3 regions of the Paraburkholderia sp. CNPSo 3076 genome follow, and region 1 is predicted to be linked to each of the others. Evidence: predicted binding sites of a transcription regulator. Region 1 holds the regulator's gene; each other region holds the start of a gene.

Region 1 (5,409 bases):
GCCACGGTCCGGAAGCCGCCGGCCCCGCGCCCGGCAACCGCAATGCGCAGGGCGCCGATGGCGCCAACGCGGCGCAAACCGTCAGCGAAGCGATTCGCGCGCGCATCGAGCAGGTCGTCAACGAAACCGTGATGAACGAGCTCGCCTCCATGCGCGGCATGATGGAAGAGCAGTTCGCGGGCCTCCTGTGGGGCGAGCGCCAGCGCCGCAGCCCGGTGCAGGGCGCGCTCACCAAGCAGCTGTTCGCCGCGGGCTTCTCGGCGCAGCTCGTGAAGATGATGATCGACCGCCTGCCCGACGTGCAGACCGAAGAGGCCGGCATGGAGTGGCTCCAGTCGGTGCTCGAATCGAACCTGCCCGTGCTCGAAGACGAAGAAGCGCTCATGGAGCGCGGCGGCGTGTTCGCGCTGATGGGCCCGACGGGCGTGGGCAAGACCACGACCACGGCGAAGCTCGCCGCGCGCTGCGTGATGCGCTTCGGCGCGAGCAAGGTGGCGCTGCTCACCACCGACAGCTACCGTATCGGCGGCCACGAGCAACTGCGCATCTTCGGCAAGATCCTCGGCGTTTCGGTGCACGCGGTGCGCGACGGCGCGGACCTCCAGCTCGCGCTCACCGAACTCAAGAACAAGCACATCGTGCTGATCGACACGATCGGCATGAGCCAGCGCGACCGCGCCGTGGCCGACCAGATCGCCATGCTGTGCGGCGCGGGCCGCCCGGTGCAGCGCCTGTTGCTGCTCTCGGCGACCAACCACGGCGACACGCTCAACGAAGTCGTGCAGGCCTACCAGAGCGGTCCGGACGACGCGCCGCTCACGGGCTGCATCCTCACCAAGCTCGACGAAGCGACCAACCTCGGCAGCGCGCTCGACACCGTGCTGCGCTACAAGCTGCCGGTGCATTACGTCTCCACGGGCCAGAAGGTCCCCGAGAACCTTTACGTGGCGACGCGCCGCTTCCTGATCCGCAGCGCTTTCTGCATTCCGCGAGAGAGTTCGCCGTTCGTGCCGCACGAAGACGATATCCCGGCGCTGCTGTCGGCACTCTCGACGCGTTCGAATTCGCAGGCTCACGAGGTCAGGTTTGGATAAGTTCGTAATCGATCAGGCCGAAGGGCTGCGGCGGCTTCTCGCGCGCGAAGGCTCGCGCGTGGTCGCGGTGACGGGCGGTGCAGGTTCGCCCGGGCGCACGACCACGGTGGTCAATCTCGCCGCGGCGCTCACCGCGCAGGGCAAGGACGTGCTCGTGATCGACGAGTGCCTGGGACCCCGCTCGGTCTGTGCGCTGGTGGGCGGCGTGCGCGGCGCAGGCAACTTCGCCGCCGTCATGCGCGGCGAGCGCACGCTCGAGGAAGCCGTGGGCCGCCATGCGCTCGGCTTCGGCGTGCTGGCCGCCTCGCGCGACAACCGTGCGCAGTACACGGCCGCGCAGCTGCAGAAGGTCATTTCGGGTCCCGCGGACATTGTCTTGATCGACGCGCAGCTCGACGCCGAAGGCGCGCTTTCGCCGCTCGCCATGCACGCGCACGACGTGCTGATCGTGATGCGCATCGGTGCGCAGTCGATCACGGACGCCTACGCGTGCATGAAACGGCTGCACTTCGCGCATGCGATCGCGCAGTTCCGCGTGCTCGCGAATCATGTGGCGAACGCAAGCGACGCGCAGGCCGCGATCGAGAACCTCGCGGGGGTGGCGAGCCGCTACCTGAGCGTGTCGCTCGACAGCGCCGGAAGCGTCGCCGCCGATCAGCACATGGCGCAGGCGCTCAGGCTCGCGCGCTGCATCGTCGATGCGTTTCCGTCGACGGCCGCCGCGCGCGATTTCCGCCACGTGGCCGCCGAATTGCCGCACTGGCCGATGCGACCCGCGGTCTCGGCGTGCTCGCCGGCCACGGCGCGCGCCAGCGCAGCGTTATTCGGCGCGACGGACGAAGAACATGAAGCGGCGGCCCAAGCACCCGCCGACGATCTGGACGGCGCGCCGCAAGCCGGCGTCCAGCCCCACGCTACGCAAGCAACAAACGCCGCACACAGCACGCTCGCCGCGAACGCCGATTCGTTCGTTGCGGTCGTGACGGGTGTGCATCCCGCACCCAACGCAACATCCGCGTCCGCGCCGTCCCATGTGGGCTGGCGCACCGATACGCCCGCGCAGCGGACGTCGCCGCAGCACGTCTGACGTGCGCACGACGACGCCAATAGGGGAGATGAGAAGTGGAGAGCACGATGTATAACGCTCAAGGAAAGATTTCGCAGGCCGACGTGCTTGCGAAGTACGCGCCGCTCGTCCGGCGGCTTGGCTTGCAGCTCGTCGCCAAGATGCCGGCGAGCGTGGACCTCGACGACCTGATCCAGGCCGGCATGATCGGCCTGCTCGACGCGGCCAACCGCTACAAGGAAGATCAGGGTGCGCAGTTCGAGACCTATGCGAGCCAGCGCATTCGCGGCGCGATGCTCGACGAGCTGCGCAGCAACGACTGGCTGCCGCGCAGCCTGCGCCGCACCTCGCGCGAAGTGGAAAGCGCGGTGCACAAGGTGGAGCAGCGGCTCGGGCGCTCGGCGAGCGAGACGGAGATCGCCGAGCATCTGAGCATGCCGCTCGACGAGTATCAGAGCATGCTGCAGGAACTGCACGGCAGCCAGCTCATCTACTACGAAGACTTCGACCGCTCCGCCGAGGACGAACCGTTCCTCGACCGCTACTGCGTCGATCATTCGGACCCGCTTTCGGCGCTGCTCGACGGCAGCCTGCGCGGCGCGCTCGTCGAGGCGATCGAGCGGCTGCCCGAGCGCGAGAAGCTGCTCATGTCGCTCTATTACGAGCGCGGCATGAACCTGCGCGAAATCGGCGCGGTGATGGAGGTGAGCGAGTCGCGCGTGTGCCAGCTGCACAGCCAGGCGGTGGCGCGCTTGCGCACGCGGCTGCGCGAGATGTCGTGGGCCGGCCAGGAGAATTGAGGCGGTAGACGGTCTGCGCGGCTGCCGGCGCGGGCTGGTGCGGTGAAAGAGCCGGAGTGCGTGAGCCCTCCGGCTTTTTGTCGGTGCAGTGGACTCGCGCAAACAAAAAAGCCGAAGCATCGCCGCTTCGGCTTTTGTCTTTGGCGAACGATCTGCGTGCGCGCTTACAGCCCGAACGCCGGCAGCCGTCCATCGGGACCGTACAGCATCGCGCCGTTGCCCGTTTCGCCGCGCAGGATCGAGAGCGCGCGGCGGTTATGCTCCATGCGCGTGCGGATCATCATGCCAATGGTGAGATTCTTGCGGCGCGCGCGCTCCGTCGACCCCTTGAGCAGCGCCCACTGGCTTGCAAGACGCGCATCGCCGTCGCAGGCCATTTCGATGCCCTTGCGGCCGCCTGGCAGGCCGAGGCCGGCCAGTTGCGCGTCGCGCGCCTTTTCCAGGCCCGCGAGACGCTGCGTGAGCGTCGTCTTCTGCTCGACGATCTGCGGCAGCGCCTCCATGCCGTCGGCCGACACGAGCGCCTTCTCTTCATAGGCGAGCAGCGACGCGAACGCCTCGACCGTGGCGTGTTCGTCGATCAGTGTGGCCAACAGGGCATCTTTCATTGCAAGGCACCAAAAAAGCGAGGTTTGCGCGGCGCTCGCGCATCGGGCTTCAGTTGCCCGACGTCGGCTTCATGAGGTCGCGCGCGGTCTGGATCACGCCGTCGGCAATCTTGCCGGAATCGATCTGCAACGTGCCGTTGCGGATCGCGTCCTTGATCGACTGCACGTGCGCCGTGTCGATGTCGGCGGAACCGCTCGCCGCGAGCGAGCGCATCGTCGACGAGAGCGACGAGAGGCTCACGTTCGCGCCGCCTTGAGCGGCGGGAGTCGTGCTGCCTGCCGCGCCGGAGGTGGCCGCGGTGTCGGTGCTGGCGGCGCCTACGCCGGTCGAATCGGCTTGCGAGCGCGCGAGGCCATCCTGCAGCGTGCGCGGATCATTGCGGGTGGAGGAGTCAACTTTCACGATGGGCGTTCCTGATCGATTTGACCTTGATAACGGCACAGGTCGGGCGGAACTTTAGCCGAAAATCCCAACGTTACATGCTGTTACGTGTGCTGGCGCACCAAGCCGGAAACGGCCGGATCGGGCCGCCGGACGGGGCTCAGCGCACCCTGATCCGGCCCCTTACCAGCGCTTACGGCCCTAGATCTGCACCTGCACGGTACCTGCGTCCTTGACCACGCCCGAGATGATCTGGCCGGCGCTCGTGCGTACGCGCACCTGCTGGCCGGGCTCGGCGTTGTTAAGCGCGCTGCCCTCGGCGGAGATCGTGAAGTTGCTGCCTACGGCGATCACCTTGACCGTCTGTCCGATGACGACCGAGGCAGCGCTGCGCAGCATGTCGGTGCGCAGCGGCAGGCCCGCGGAAATGCGCGCGAGCGCGACGGCGCCCGTCGCCTGGTTGGGATCGGTGATGATGGTCTGCGGCAGGTTCGCGAGGTCCCCCGCGCGCGGCATGAAATCGGCGGCCGAAAGGGCTTCGCCCGCGCCGATCTGGCGCGAGGCCACGTAGTACGTCACGTCCACGGCAATGCGCGCGCTCACATAGAGCGTCCACGGCTTCGCGCCGACGCAGCGCACGCCCACGGTCGTGTGTCCATAGGTGCGCGCGCCCGGCGGCATGAACGGCTCGAGCGAGGTGCAGGCGGCGAGGCCGCGCGGAAACACCGGCGCGACCGTGATGCTCACGTGGCCCGGCAAGCCCGCCGACTGCTGCTGCAGGAAGGCGAGCGCGACGGCGCGGATCGATTCGCCGTCCTGCTGGCCCGGCGGCGTGGCCTGCACGTTCGTGGCGACGGCGCTGGTATTGGGATTGGGCGGCGCGCCGGCGCTTGCGCTGGCAACCGGCTTCGCGCCCGCGAGCGTCGCCGCGCCGGCGTCCACGACCACCGGGGCGACGCGGTTCGCGGCGCTCGACAGGTTCACGCGCTGCAGCGCGCCCGCGTTGTTCGCATTGGCCGCCGGCACGCGCATGGGCTGGGCGCTCGCGCCCGGCGCGGGAACCGTGACGATGCGCGGCGCGTCGCCTTGGGACGCGCGCTCGCCGGGACCCGGAATCGTGATCATGCCGTTCGACTCGACGCCCGCGCGCGCATCCTCGGGCACGCCGCGCGAATTCAGATCGGCGTAGCTGGCCGCGCGCAGCGGCGCGGCCTCATTGGCGGGAGCACTGCTGGCCGCCGGCGCGGCGGGCTTCTTCGCGTTGCTCGCGAGCAGCGCGTTCATCTGCGCGGCGTCGGAGCCCGAGCGGTCGCCGGGGCCCGCAATGAAAATCTGGCCGCCGGCGCCTTCAGGTTGCGCCGGAGTTTGTGCATGAGCGAGCGTGCCGCCAAAGGGCGCGCCGCCAAAGGGCGCTCCGCCCAAGGCGCAGGCGAGCACGCACGCCCAGGACGCGCGCCAC
Region 2 (5,409 bases), on a different contig from region 1:
GCGCCTTCCGGCGCACCGGCCATGGCGCCGGGTGCCGCCCCGGGCCAGATGACCGGCCATGCGCCGAGCCAGGCGCCGGCGGCCGCGGGCATCGCGCAACCCGCGCCCGCGCCGCAGGCCCTGACCGCACCGCAGTCCGCCGACCCGCTGGTGCAAAAGCGCGACGCGAATGCGGCGGCGAATGCCGATTACCGCAGCGCGAAGAAGTCCGCGAACGCCGAGTACAGCGACGCGAAGAAGCAGGCGAAGTCGCAGTACAAGGCGCAGGTGAAGGACGCGAAGATCAACCACAAGGCCGACCGTCAGGCCAACGACTCGGAAATGAAGGATCAGATGAACGGCATGTCGGCCCAGCAGCAGGGCGGCCAGTCGCAGTAACGACCGGCTGATGCCGATGGCGCCCGCGCCGTCTGGGGCGCCGGCCTATACCAGAGCTTGTAAGCGGCGGCGTCCGGCAACGGGCGCCGCCGCTTCGTTTGGTGGCTCCTTGGCGATGATGGCGGCAAAACGCGCCGCGGCGTTGTCGTTAAATCCCGCCAGATCGCCATGGAATCAGGCGCTTGCGGATGCGGGGTGTATGGATATACAGTATGCGTCGCTCCTTCCCGATTCGCCACGTTCATCGTCCCAGCGCCCGCCGTGTCCACCGTTTCCGTTGCCGATTCCTCCGCCTCCGATGCCAGCCAGGCGCGCGCCGAAGCGGCCAATGCCGTTACCGCGTGGCTCGCGAAACTCAACGATGCGCAGCGCGAGGCCGTCGAGCACGGCGGCGAGGCGGGCTATGCGCCGGGTTCGGCGCTGCCGGGCCCGCTGCTCGTGATCGCGGGCGCCGGGTCGGGCAAGACGAATACACTCGCTCATCGCGTCGCGCATCTGATCGCGGGCGGCGCCGACCCGCACCGCATTCTGCTGCTCACGTTCTCGCGGCGCGCCGCGCAGGAAATGACGCGGCGCGTGGCGCGCATCGCCGCCAGCGCCCCCGGCGCGGCCGCCGTGCTTGCGCAGGGGCTCACCTGGGCGGGGACCTTTCACGGCGTGGGCGCGCGCTTGTTGCGCGAGTACGCGGATCACATCGGCCTGTCGCCGGCGTTCACGATCAACGACCGCGAGGATTCCGCGGATCTCATGAATCTGGTGCGCCACGAACTGGGTTTCTCGGCGAAGGAAAAGCGCTTCCCCTCGAAATCGACTTGCCTTGCGATCTATTCGCGCGCGGTCAACACGGGCGATTCGCTCGCGAACGTCCTCAACCGTTCGTTCTCGTGGTGCCTCGAGTGGGAGTCGCAGCTACGCGCGCTGTTCGCGTCGTACGTGGACGCCAAGCAGAAGCAGAACGTCCTCGACTACGACGACCTGCTGCTCTACTGGGCGCACATGGCCGCGGAGCCGGCCATTGCCGCCGATCTCGCGGGCCGCTTCGACCATATCCTCGTCGACGAATACCAGGACACCAACCGCCTGCAGGCCTCGATCCTGCTCGCGCTCAAGCCCAATGGCCGCGGCCTCACCGTGGTCGGCGACGACGCCCAGGCAATCTATTCGTTTCGCGGCGCGACCGTGCGCAACATTCTCGACTTCCCGGCGCAGTTCGACCCGCCCGCGCGTCAGGTGACGCTCGAGCGCAACTACCGTTCGACGGCGCCGATCCTCGCCGCCTCGAACGCCGTGATCGACGCCGCCGCCGAGCGCTTCACCAAGAACCTGTGGACCGAGCGCCCCTCGCAGCAGCGCCCGCGCCTCGTCACCGTGGCCGACGAGGCAACCCAGGCGCGCTACGTCGTCGAGCAGGTTCTCGAGGCGCGTGAAGCGGGCATGAAACTCAAACAGCAGGCCGTGCTGTTTCGCGCGGCGCACCACAGCGCGACGCTCGAAATCGAACTGGCGCGGCGCAATATCCCGTTCGTGAAGTTCGGCGGACTGCGTTTTCTCGACGCCGCACACGTGAAAGACGTGCTGGCGGTGCTGCGCTGGGCCGAGAATCCGCTCGACCGTGTGGCGGGGTTTCGCGTGACGCAATTGCTGCCGGGCGTCGGGCCCGCCAACGCCGCGCGCCTGCTCGACCAGGTGGCCGCGTGCACGGGCGCGTATCGCGCCGCCGAGGCGCTCGCGGCTTTCGCGCCGCCGCCGCGCGCGGCCGAGGACTGGCCCGCGTTTGCGTCGCTCATCGACAGCCTCTCGATGCGCTCGACGCCGTGGCCCGCCGAATTCGAGCGCGTGCGGCGCTGGTACGAGCCGCATCTCGAGCGCAATCACGAAGACGCCCAGGTGCGTCTCGCCGACTTGCTGCAGATGGAGAGCATTGCGAGCACCTACGCCTCGCGCGAGCGTTTTCTCACCGAACTCACGCTCGATCCGCCGGACGCGACGAGCGCCGAATCCGCCGATCCGCTGCTCGACGAGGACTATCTGATCCTCTCGACGATCCATTCGGCGAAAGGTCAGGAGTGGCGCAACGTGTTCGTGCTCAACGGCGTGGACGGCTGCATTCCTTCCGATCTCGGCGCGGGCAGCGACGAGGAGCTGGAGGAGGAGCGGCGGCTGCTCTATGTCGCGATGACGCGCGCGAAGGAGGATCTGCACATCGTCGTGCCGCAGCGCTTTTATGTGCACAACCAGGTGGCGTCGGGCGACCGGCACGTGTGGGCCTCGCGCACGCGCTTCATCGCCACGCCCATGCTGCCGCTGTTCGAATCCCGCGCGTGGCCGCCCGCGCCCGTGGCGAGCGCGCCGAGCGCGGCGGGACTCGCCGCTGCCGCGCAGGCGAAGGTCGAGATCGCCGCGAAGCTCAGGAAGATGTGGGATTAGGGGCGCGCGCCGTTTTCAGGCGGCGCGCCATTGCTTAGCGCCGTTGCTCGCGCGCGGTGCTGCGCTGCGGCGGCATGAAGAAGTTGCGCATCCACGCGGCAAGGCGCGTGAACACGTCGTCGGGTTCCTCGACGAAAATCTCGGGCTTGAGCAGGCGCAGATACTCCATGATCTGTTGCGCTTCCTGCTTCTGGAAGACGCCGTGCGTGACGCCGAGCCTCAGCAGCCCGCGCAGTTCGCCCAGACGCTCGCGCGCCGCGCTGCCGCTAGCCTGTTCACAGCCGATCTTCGCTTCGTACACACGCTGACGCAGCGACTCGGTGAGGCGCCACGCGGGCGTCTGCATCGACTCTTCGAGCGCCTGGATATCCTGCACGCCCGACTTGATCTGCGCGGCCAGCGGATCGACCAGCGTGTCGTCGCCCTGGGCTTCGCTCACGATGGCCGCCGCCCAGTCGCGGCACTGCTTCGAGAGTTCGTCGGGCGTCCACTCGGGCCGCGACGCGAAGCCGAAACCGAATTCGCCGGCCTGACGCATCAGGATCGAGACGACCTCGGGGAATTCCTTGTCGAGCGTGCGCTTGGCCCACGCGTACTGGCCGCCTTGCAGGAGCCGCTGCACGGCGTGCTCCGTGAGCGGCGTCATGTTGTCGAGCAGCTTCGCGCGCAGGTAATCCTCGAATTCCGGCGTGGCGAACTGCGGGTCGAGTTTGAGCGAGACGCGCAGGAACGCGTCGAAATCCTTGCGCAGCGACGCAAGCGTTTCGTCCTTCAGGTTGAGGGTGATATGCCCCATTGTGGTTGCCCCGGTGTAATCCTTATCGCTTCTCGCGTGCTCTCGCCGTTCGAGCAGTGGCCTGCCAAAGCAGGCCTTGTCGGGTTTAACGGCGCTCCGGGGTGAAACTTGAGCGTAAGGGGCGAGAGGCGGCTCTAGCGCAGGACGACGCCTTGCCAGAGGAAGAACACGCCGAGCCCGACCGCGATGGTGAGGAGCGGGCGCTTCGTGAGCGCGCTGACGACGATCGCCGCGAGCGCGCCGACGAGCTGCGGGTTGCGCCAGGTCAGCTCGGCGCCCTGTCCGTGGGGCGACACCGCCATCGGCACGATGATCGCCGTGAGCACGGTGACGGGCACGAAGCCGAGCGCGGTGCGCACGAGCGGTGGGAACACGAGCCGGTCGCCGAGCACGAACACCGCGGTGCGAATGACCAGGGTGATGAGGGCCATGCCGAGAATCAGGACGACGTAGTTCATTGCCCGGCTCCTGCGGTGCGCTGGACGTTGGGGGACTTGCGGGGGGACTCGCTGGCGGCGCGGGCGCCGCGCGAGGAACCCGGGCGCGAGAGCACGACACCCACGACCACGCCGGCGAGCACGGCGCCGAGCAGCCCGAGCTTGTACGGCCAGCCCTGCCAGAAAAAGGCGAGCGCGCCCGCAGTCGCGGCGGCGGCGAGGTAGCGCAAGGCAACGAGCTGCGGCACGACGATGGCGATGAAGGTCGCGACCATGGCGAAGTCGAGGCCGAGCGACTGCAGCCCCGGGAACGCCGCGCCGAACAGCAGGCCGGCCGCGGTCCAGAGCTGCCAGTTCAGGTACATCGAGAGCCCCGAACCGAGGAAATGCCACGGCGAAACGTCGTCGCCGGGCGGATGGCGGCGGAAATGCGTCCACGCGACAGCGAAGACCTCGTCGGTGAGCAGGCCGCCGAGCACGAGACGCCAGCGCAGCGGCAGGTGCGAGACATAAGGCGCGAGCGTCGCGCTGTAGAGCACGTGCCGCAGGTTCACGATGAACGTGGTGGCGAGAATCACCGCGAAGCTCGCGTGCGAGGCGATCAGCCCGAGCGCGATGAACTGCGCGGAGCCTGCGAACACGGCGAGCGACATGAACTGGCCGTGCCAGAGCGAAAGCGGGCCCGAGGTGACGAGCGTGCCGAAGATCACGCCGAAGGGCGCGGCGCCGATCATCATGGGGATCGTGTCGCGCGCGCCGGCGATGAATTCGGCAAGGCGGTTGGGATGCGTGGTCAAGCTGTCCTCCTGATACAAGGGGACAGCATAGCGGGTGGCCTTACGCGTGGCTTGTACGTTCTTGCGGCGGAACGCGGGCTCGCGCGTTCAGGACGATTGCCAGCGCCCCGGCGGCACGCCGAACATGCGCCGAAAGTGCCGCGTGAAATGGCTCTGGTCGGTGAAACCGCTCGCCGCCGCGACTTCGGCGACCGTGGCGCCGTCGCGCAGCGGGGCGAGGGCGCGTTGCAGGCGCAGCTGGGTGCGCCAGGCGTGCGGCGGCAGTCCGGTCGCCTGCGTGAAGAGCCGCGTGGCGTGAAACGGCGAGAGGCCGACCGCCTGGGCGAGATCGGCCACGCGCAGCGGCGTGGCGAGATCGGCGGCGAGGAGCGCCTTCATCGTTTCCACGCGCGGATCGTTCGGACCGTGCCTGAGCGCCGCCTCGCGCGTGCGGCCGTAGCGCGTGAGCAGCGTCGAGAGCGCGTCGAGCAGCGAGCCTTCCACGGCGAGCAGATCGGCACACGGCGTCGAAGGCGGTGCGGCATGCGGTGTGCCGGAAGGCGCGGGGAGCGCCGTCACGCCAGCCAAACTGGCG
Region 3 (5,409 bases), on a different contig from region 1:
GTGCGCAGCGCGGGCGGCGCACCCTTGAGCGAAATGATGAGCGACTCCGACTCGACTTCCTTGAGCAGCAGCTGGATCGCGCGATCTTCGAGGTCGAGCAGGTTCTCGAACACGAACATCTGATCGATGATCTTCTGCGCGAGTTCCGCGTCGTACTGGCGGACGTTCTCGATCACCCCTTCTTCGTGCTGGCTCGTCATGAAGTTGAGGATTTCGGCCGCCGTGCGGATGCCGCCCATCGGGCTGCGCTTGAGGTTGTCGCTGCCCGAGAGGAGGTTCGTGAGCACGTCGTCGAGCTCGCGCAGCGCCTGCGGCTGGATGCCGTCGAGCGTCGCGATACGCAGCAGCACGTCGTTGCGCAGGCGCTCGGTGAAGCACGAAGCGATTTCCGAGGCCTGGTCGCGGTCGAGGTGCACGAGAATCGTCGCGATGATCTGCGGGTGCTCGTTCTTGATGAGTTCGGCCACCGACCCCGAATCCATCCACTTGAGGCCCTCAATGCCGCTCGTGTCGCCGCCTTGCAGAATGCGGTCGATGATCGCGCCGGCCTTGTCCTCGCCCAGCGCCTTGTTGAGCACGTTGCGGATGTAGTCGTTCGAGTCGAGCGAGAAGGCGGTGTGCTGTTCGGCTTCCTTGACGAAGTCCTGCAGCACGATTTCGATCTCTTCGCGCTTGACGTTCTTGAGCGCCGCCATGGCGGCGCCGATTTTCTGCACTTCGCGCGGACCGAGGAACTTGAAGACCTCGGAGGCCTCTTGCTCGCCGATCGACATGAGCAGCAGCGCGCTCTTGGTTGCGCCTTCAGCGTTCATCGTTCACCCAGCTTTTCACGACGGTTGCGACGATCTTCGGATCCTGGCGCGCGATGTTGCGCGCGTATTCCAGGTTGCGTTCGAACTTGTTCTTCTCGTTTTCGAAGGCGAGCAGGGCGGCTTCGTTGTCCGCGTTGTCTTCGCCTTCCGCACCAGCGCCGCCAAGGCGCACGGCTTCGGGGAGACCGTCGAGCAGCAGCGGCTCGCCGTCGGCCATGCCCGGCAGCGAGGGGGCAACCGGCTCGGGCGGCGGGAACGCGCGGCGCAGCGCCGGCTTCACCATCACGAAATAAAGGAAGAGCGCCACCGCGCCAATGCCGAGCCACGTCGCAATCTGCTTGGCAAGGGCGAGGATGTCGGGTTGACGCCACCACGGCAGGTTCGCGTTCGGGTCGACTTCGGTCTGGAACGCGGCGTTCACGACGTTCACCGAGTCGCCGCGCTTGGCGTCGTAGCCCATGGCGTCCTTCACGAGCTGCTCGACCTGCGCGAGCTTCTGCGCGTCGAGCGGCTGCATGGTGGCGTGACCCTTGGCGTCCACCTTCGGCTGATAGTTCACGATCACGGCGACCGACAGGCGCTTCACGTCGCCCGGCGCCTGGCTGTAGTGGCGCACGGTCTTGTCGAGCTCGTAGTTCGTGGTGGTGTCGCGATGATCGGAGACCGGCACCGGCGCCGACGCCCCGTTCGCACCCGCCGGCGCGCTGATGGGCGCCGAGGCTGGCTGCGGCGGCTGGTTCGTGAGCGCGCCGGGCACGCCGCCCGCGCCGCTTTGCTGCATTTCCGTCGAAATGTTCTGCTGCTGGCTGCGGATGGCTGCGGCCTGCGGGTTGGCGTTCGGACCGTAGGCTTCGGAGGTCTGCTCGAGCTTTGAGAAGTCGAGGTCGGCGCTCACCTGCGAGCGTGCGTTGCCGGCGCCGAACAGGGGCGCGAGGATCGCGTCGATGCGCGCCTGGGTGTCGTGCTCGACCTGGCGCACATACTTGAGCTGTGAGGCGTCGAGGCCCACGCCCGTGGCGCTCTGGGTGAGGAGGTTGCCGTCCTGGTCGACCACCGTCACGTTGCGCACCGGCAGGTCCGGCACGGCCGAAGCCACCATGTGCGTGATCGCGGCGACCTGGCCGTCGTCGAGAATGCGGCCCGGATACAGGTTCACGAGCACCGAGGCGGACGGCGCTTCGCGCTCGCGCACGAACACCGAAGGCTTCGGAATGGCCAGATGCACGCGCGCCGACTTTACGCTCGCGATCGACTGGATCGTTTGCTCGAGCTCGCCTTCGAGCGCGCGCTGGTAGTTCACCTGCTCGGCGAACTGGCTGATGCCGAACTTCTGGTTGTCCATCAGCTCGAAGCCGACCGAACCGTTCTTCGGCAGGCCCTGGGAGGCGAGGCGCAGGCGCATTTCGTTGACCTGCTCGGCGGGCACGAGAATGGCGCCGCCGGCGTCCGAGAACTTGTAGGGAACGTTTGCGGCCTGGAGCGCGGTAATGATGGCGCCGCCGTCGCGATCCGACAGGTTGCTATACAGCACCTTGTAGTCGGGCGCGCGCGACCACAGCACGAGACCCGCGACCACGGCCACGAGCACCGCCACGGCAAAAATGAGCGGCGCGCGCGGGTTGCCGCGCACGTTGCGCAACGACGAGAGCGAGCCGAGGCGTTGCGCGAAGCCGCCGCCTAGGTCATCCGCGCCGCCCAGGCCTGCGCCCGCGCCAGCGCCGGGCGCGGCGCCCGCGCCAGAGGTGGCGAGGCCCATGCGGGCGTCGGGGTTGATCAAAGAATTGGCAGTCGAATCCATGCGACGGGTATCTCCGGAGGCTTCCAGGTCTCGCCTTGCATGGCGGAGACTTTCACGTGACGCATTATCCGGGGCCACTGGCAAGCCGATTGCGCGAATAGAGCCGGGTTTTCCCCCTAGTTTCGGGGCTGCCGAAACGGACCCGCTGCTATGCTCTCCTCCAGATTCGGCGCCCTGTCAGTGCGCCGTCTCGGCCGGGCCCGCAGGATTGCCGCGCAATCGCTGAAACTCCGGTCCTGGGGCTCGCCCCGGAATACCCCGCAGGTCCCCTTTTCGTGGAGCAAACATGACCGTGCCAGTATCCCCGCTCACGTCCGCCTTGGCGCAAATGCAGTCGATGGCGACCCAGGCGGCCGGCAGCCCCACCGCAGCCGACGAAAAATCGGGCGCGGCCACGGCCGGCGGGTTCGCGGCGGCGCTCAAGTCGTCGCTCGACCAGATCAGCGACGCCCAGCAGAAGGCGGTTGGCGAGTCGCAGGCGTTCGAACTGGGCGCGAACAACGTGTCGCTCAACGACGTGATGGTCGACATGCAGAAAGCCAACATCGGCTTCCAGTTTGGCTTGCAGGTACGCAACAAGCTCGTGGCTGCCTACACCGACATCATGCAGATCCAGGTGTGACGGTGCCCGAAGCCTTCGCCCGCTCAACGCGCTAAAGCTTCTTCCCCTACGTTCCGATAACCCGGCTAGAAGAGTCCGTCGCTCGTGCTTCGCGCAAGCGCCGGACGACCGCATTCAAGCCAAACGTATCAAGGAGAAGCGCCGATGTTTTCCCCTGCCCAATCTGGAGCTAACGCCTATGCACGCGTGGGCGTCGAAACGGGGGTCATGGGGGCGAGCCCGCACAAGCTGATCGTGCTCCTGTACCAGGGAGCGCGCCAGGCCATCGCGCAGGCACGTATGCATTTGCAGGCCGGCAACGTCGGCCCGCGTTGCGAGGCGATCGCCAAGGCGATCCGGATTGTCGAGAGCGGACTTCAGCTTGCGTTGAACGTCGAGGCGGGCGGCGAGATCGCCCAACGCCTGAATGCGCTGTACAGCTACATGACGAAGCGCCTGCTGGAAGCCAATATTAAACAGAGCGAGACCATGCTGGTCGAGGTCGATAGACTGCTGGCTACGCTCGAAGAAGCCTGGTTGGGGATAGCGCCGGAAGTGGCGAGGATGGCCGAGCAGGCATCCGCGTCAGCGCCCGGCTCATTGATGAGATGAGTTCAAAAGCAGACTACTTCGCCCGCTACGAAGCGATAGCGGCCGTGTCGGAGCAGATGCTCCATGCGGCGCGCGATGCGCACTGGAACGATCTGATCGGCTTGCAGGAGGAGTACCGGATCCTCGTCGATGCCTTGAAGGACGCCGAAGCCGTGGTGCGGCTCACGGTTTCCGAACGGGCGCGCAAGTACGAGCTGATCCGCCAGATCCTCGCCGACGACGCCGCCATTCGCGATCTCGCAAGCCCTTGCATGGCACGGCTTTCGGCGCTCTTTTACGGCACCGTGCAGCCCGCGCGGGTCTTGCAGGAAATCTACGGAGCCCGCTAGCGCGGCGCGTGGCGCCTCCCGAGGCAACGGCGCGCAACGCCCCATGAACCGGCAGGTCAGCGCCGTGCGCAGATCCGGAACACCATGAACGGAATCGACACCGGAGCCGCCGCGCTCCTCGCGAGCCGCATCGCGGCGCTCACGCCGGTCGGGCCGCAGAGCGCCTCCGGCGCGGCGCAGACGGGCGTCTCCGCGCTCGCAACGGGCACCGCCGCGCTCGCCGACACCGCAGCCAACACCAGCACTACGCAGGACTCTACGGAGACCGTGCTTTCGGCGGTTGCGCTGGCGCTCGACGCCATCATCCGCTCGGGCGGCGAAGCGACGCCCGCCGTGGTGGGCCGCGCGCCGCTCTGGGCCAGCCCCGATGCCGACGCGGCGCCCGGCGGCGCGGCCACGTTGCCGCTGCCGGGTCTCGCGGGCGAAGCGCAGGCGGTGGAAGCCGCGTTGCTCGCGGACGTGGCGCTCGCGGCCCAGGGTCTGGCCGGCGAGGCGCTGGCCGGGGCGGCCGACGCCGGGACCGGTGCCGGCGCGCAAACGGCGTCCTCGCAAAACCCGCAGGCCACCCAAACCGCCCAAACCGCCCAAACCACCCAAACCGCCCAAACCGCCCAAACCGCTCAAACGGCGCAAACCGCCGCCGCACAGGCCGGCCCGGTCGCCGCGCTCGCTGCGTCGCTCGCGCAGACGGTGAGTTCGAGCGGACTCTTCTACGAAGCCCACCTCGCGCAATGGTTGCGCGGCCAGCTTTCGCCCGCCGAACTTGCCGATGAGCCGCAGAACCGTCTGCTCGGCGCTCACTCGCAACTGCCGCTCGACTGGAGCCCGGCCGACGACGACATCGACGACGTCCAATGGACCGAGACGTTCTCCGACGCGCCGGGCGCCGCGCGCGGCGAAGCGGGCAATGCCCAGAACGCTGCAAACGCGCTCAACGCCGCGCTGGCGCGCGCCTTCCCCGGGCTGGCGGATCTGCACGGCGAAGCGGCCGCAAGCCAGGCCCAGGCGCGCGCAACGCTTGCCGACACCCTGCTGCCCGCCATGCACGAGGCGGCCGCGCAGGCCGCGGGGCCGTCGGTCCATCCGGCCGTGATACCGCTCGTGCGCCAGCAGCTCGATCTGCTCGCGACCGGTGAGTTTCGCTGGAATGGCGAGGCGTGGCCGGGCGTGCGGGTGGACTGGAGCATCCAGCAAGACGACTACGATGCGCGCGACCCGCACTCGGGCGCAGGCGGCGACGACGACATCCCATGGCGC

What was found. Region 1 encodes FliA, which starts transcription of late flagellar genes. Its sites were predicted from a motif close to CTAAAGTTTNNNNNNNNNNNGCCGNTA; they were not measured.
Region 2: M3A49_RS30005 (DUF4088 family protein) is a predicted target of FliA. The motif match lies at 3,688-3,714, and genes of this name have one in related genera.
Region 3: fliS (flagellar export chaperone FliS) is a predicted target of FliA. The motif match lies at 3,265-3,291, and genes of this name have one in related genera.

Annotation. Positions count from the first base shown of each region.
Region 1 is NZ_JAPMAL010000015.1:21,844-27,252, reverse strand. It holds gene flhF (flagellar biosynthesis protein FlhF) at 1-1,094, shown strand, start outside; partial or broken gene M3A49_RS18265 (MinD/ParA family protein) at 1,087-1,869, shown strand; gene M3A49_RS18260 (RNA polymerase sigma factor FliA) at 2,229-2,960, shown strand; gene M3A49_RS18255 (flagella synthesis protein FlgN) at 3,125-3,568, opposite strand; gene flgM (flagellar biosynthesis anti-sigma factor FlgM) at 3,618-3,971, opposite strand; gene flgA (flagellar basal body P-ring formation chaperone FlgA) at 4,152-5,409, opposite strand, start outside.
Region 2 is NZ_JAPMAL010000029.1:43,709-49,117, forward strand. It holds gene M3A49_RS29995 (hypothetical protein) at 1-378, shown strand, start outside; gene M3A49_RS30000 (ATP-dependent helicase) at 547-2,805, shown strand; gene M3A49_RS30005 (DUF4088 family protein) at 2,840-3,601, opposite strand; gene M3A49_RS30010 (AzlD domain-containing protein) at 3,736-4,059, opposite strand; gene M3A49_RS30015 (AzlC family ABC transporter permease) at 4,056-4,775, opposite strand; gene M3A49_RS30020 (AraC family transcriptional regulator) at 4,923-5,409, opposite strand, start outside.
Region 3 is NZ_JAPMAL010000058.1:262-5,670, forward strand. It holds gene fliG (flagellar motor switch protein FliG) at 1-812, opposite strand, end outside; gene fliF (flagellar basal-body MS-ring/collar protein FliF) at 802-2,610, opposite strand; gene fliE (flagellar hook-basal body complex protein FliE) at 2,897-3,232, shown strand; gene fliS (flagellar export chaperone FliS) at 3,377-3,823, shown strand; gene M3A49_RS39425 (flagellar protein FliT) at 3,820-4,152, shown strand; gene M3A49_RS39430 (flagellar hook-length control protein FliK) at 4,237-5,409, shown strand, end outside.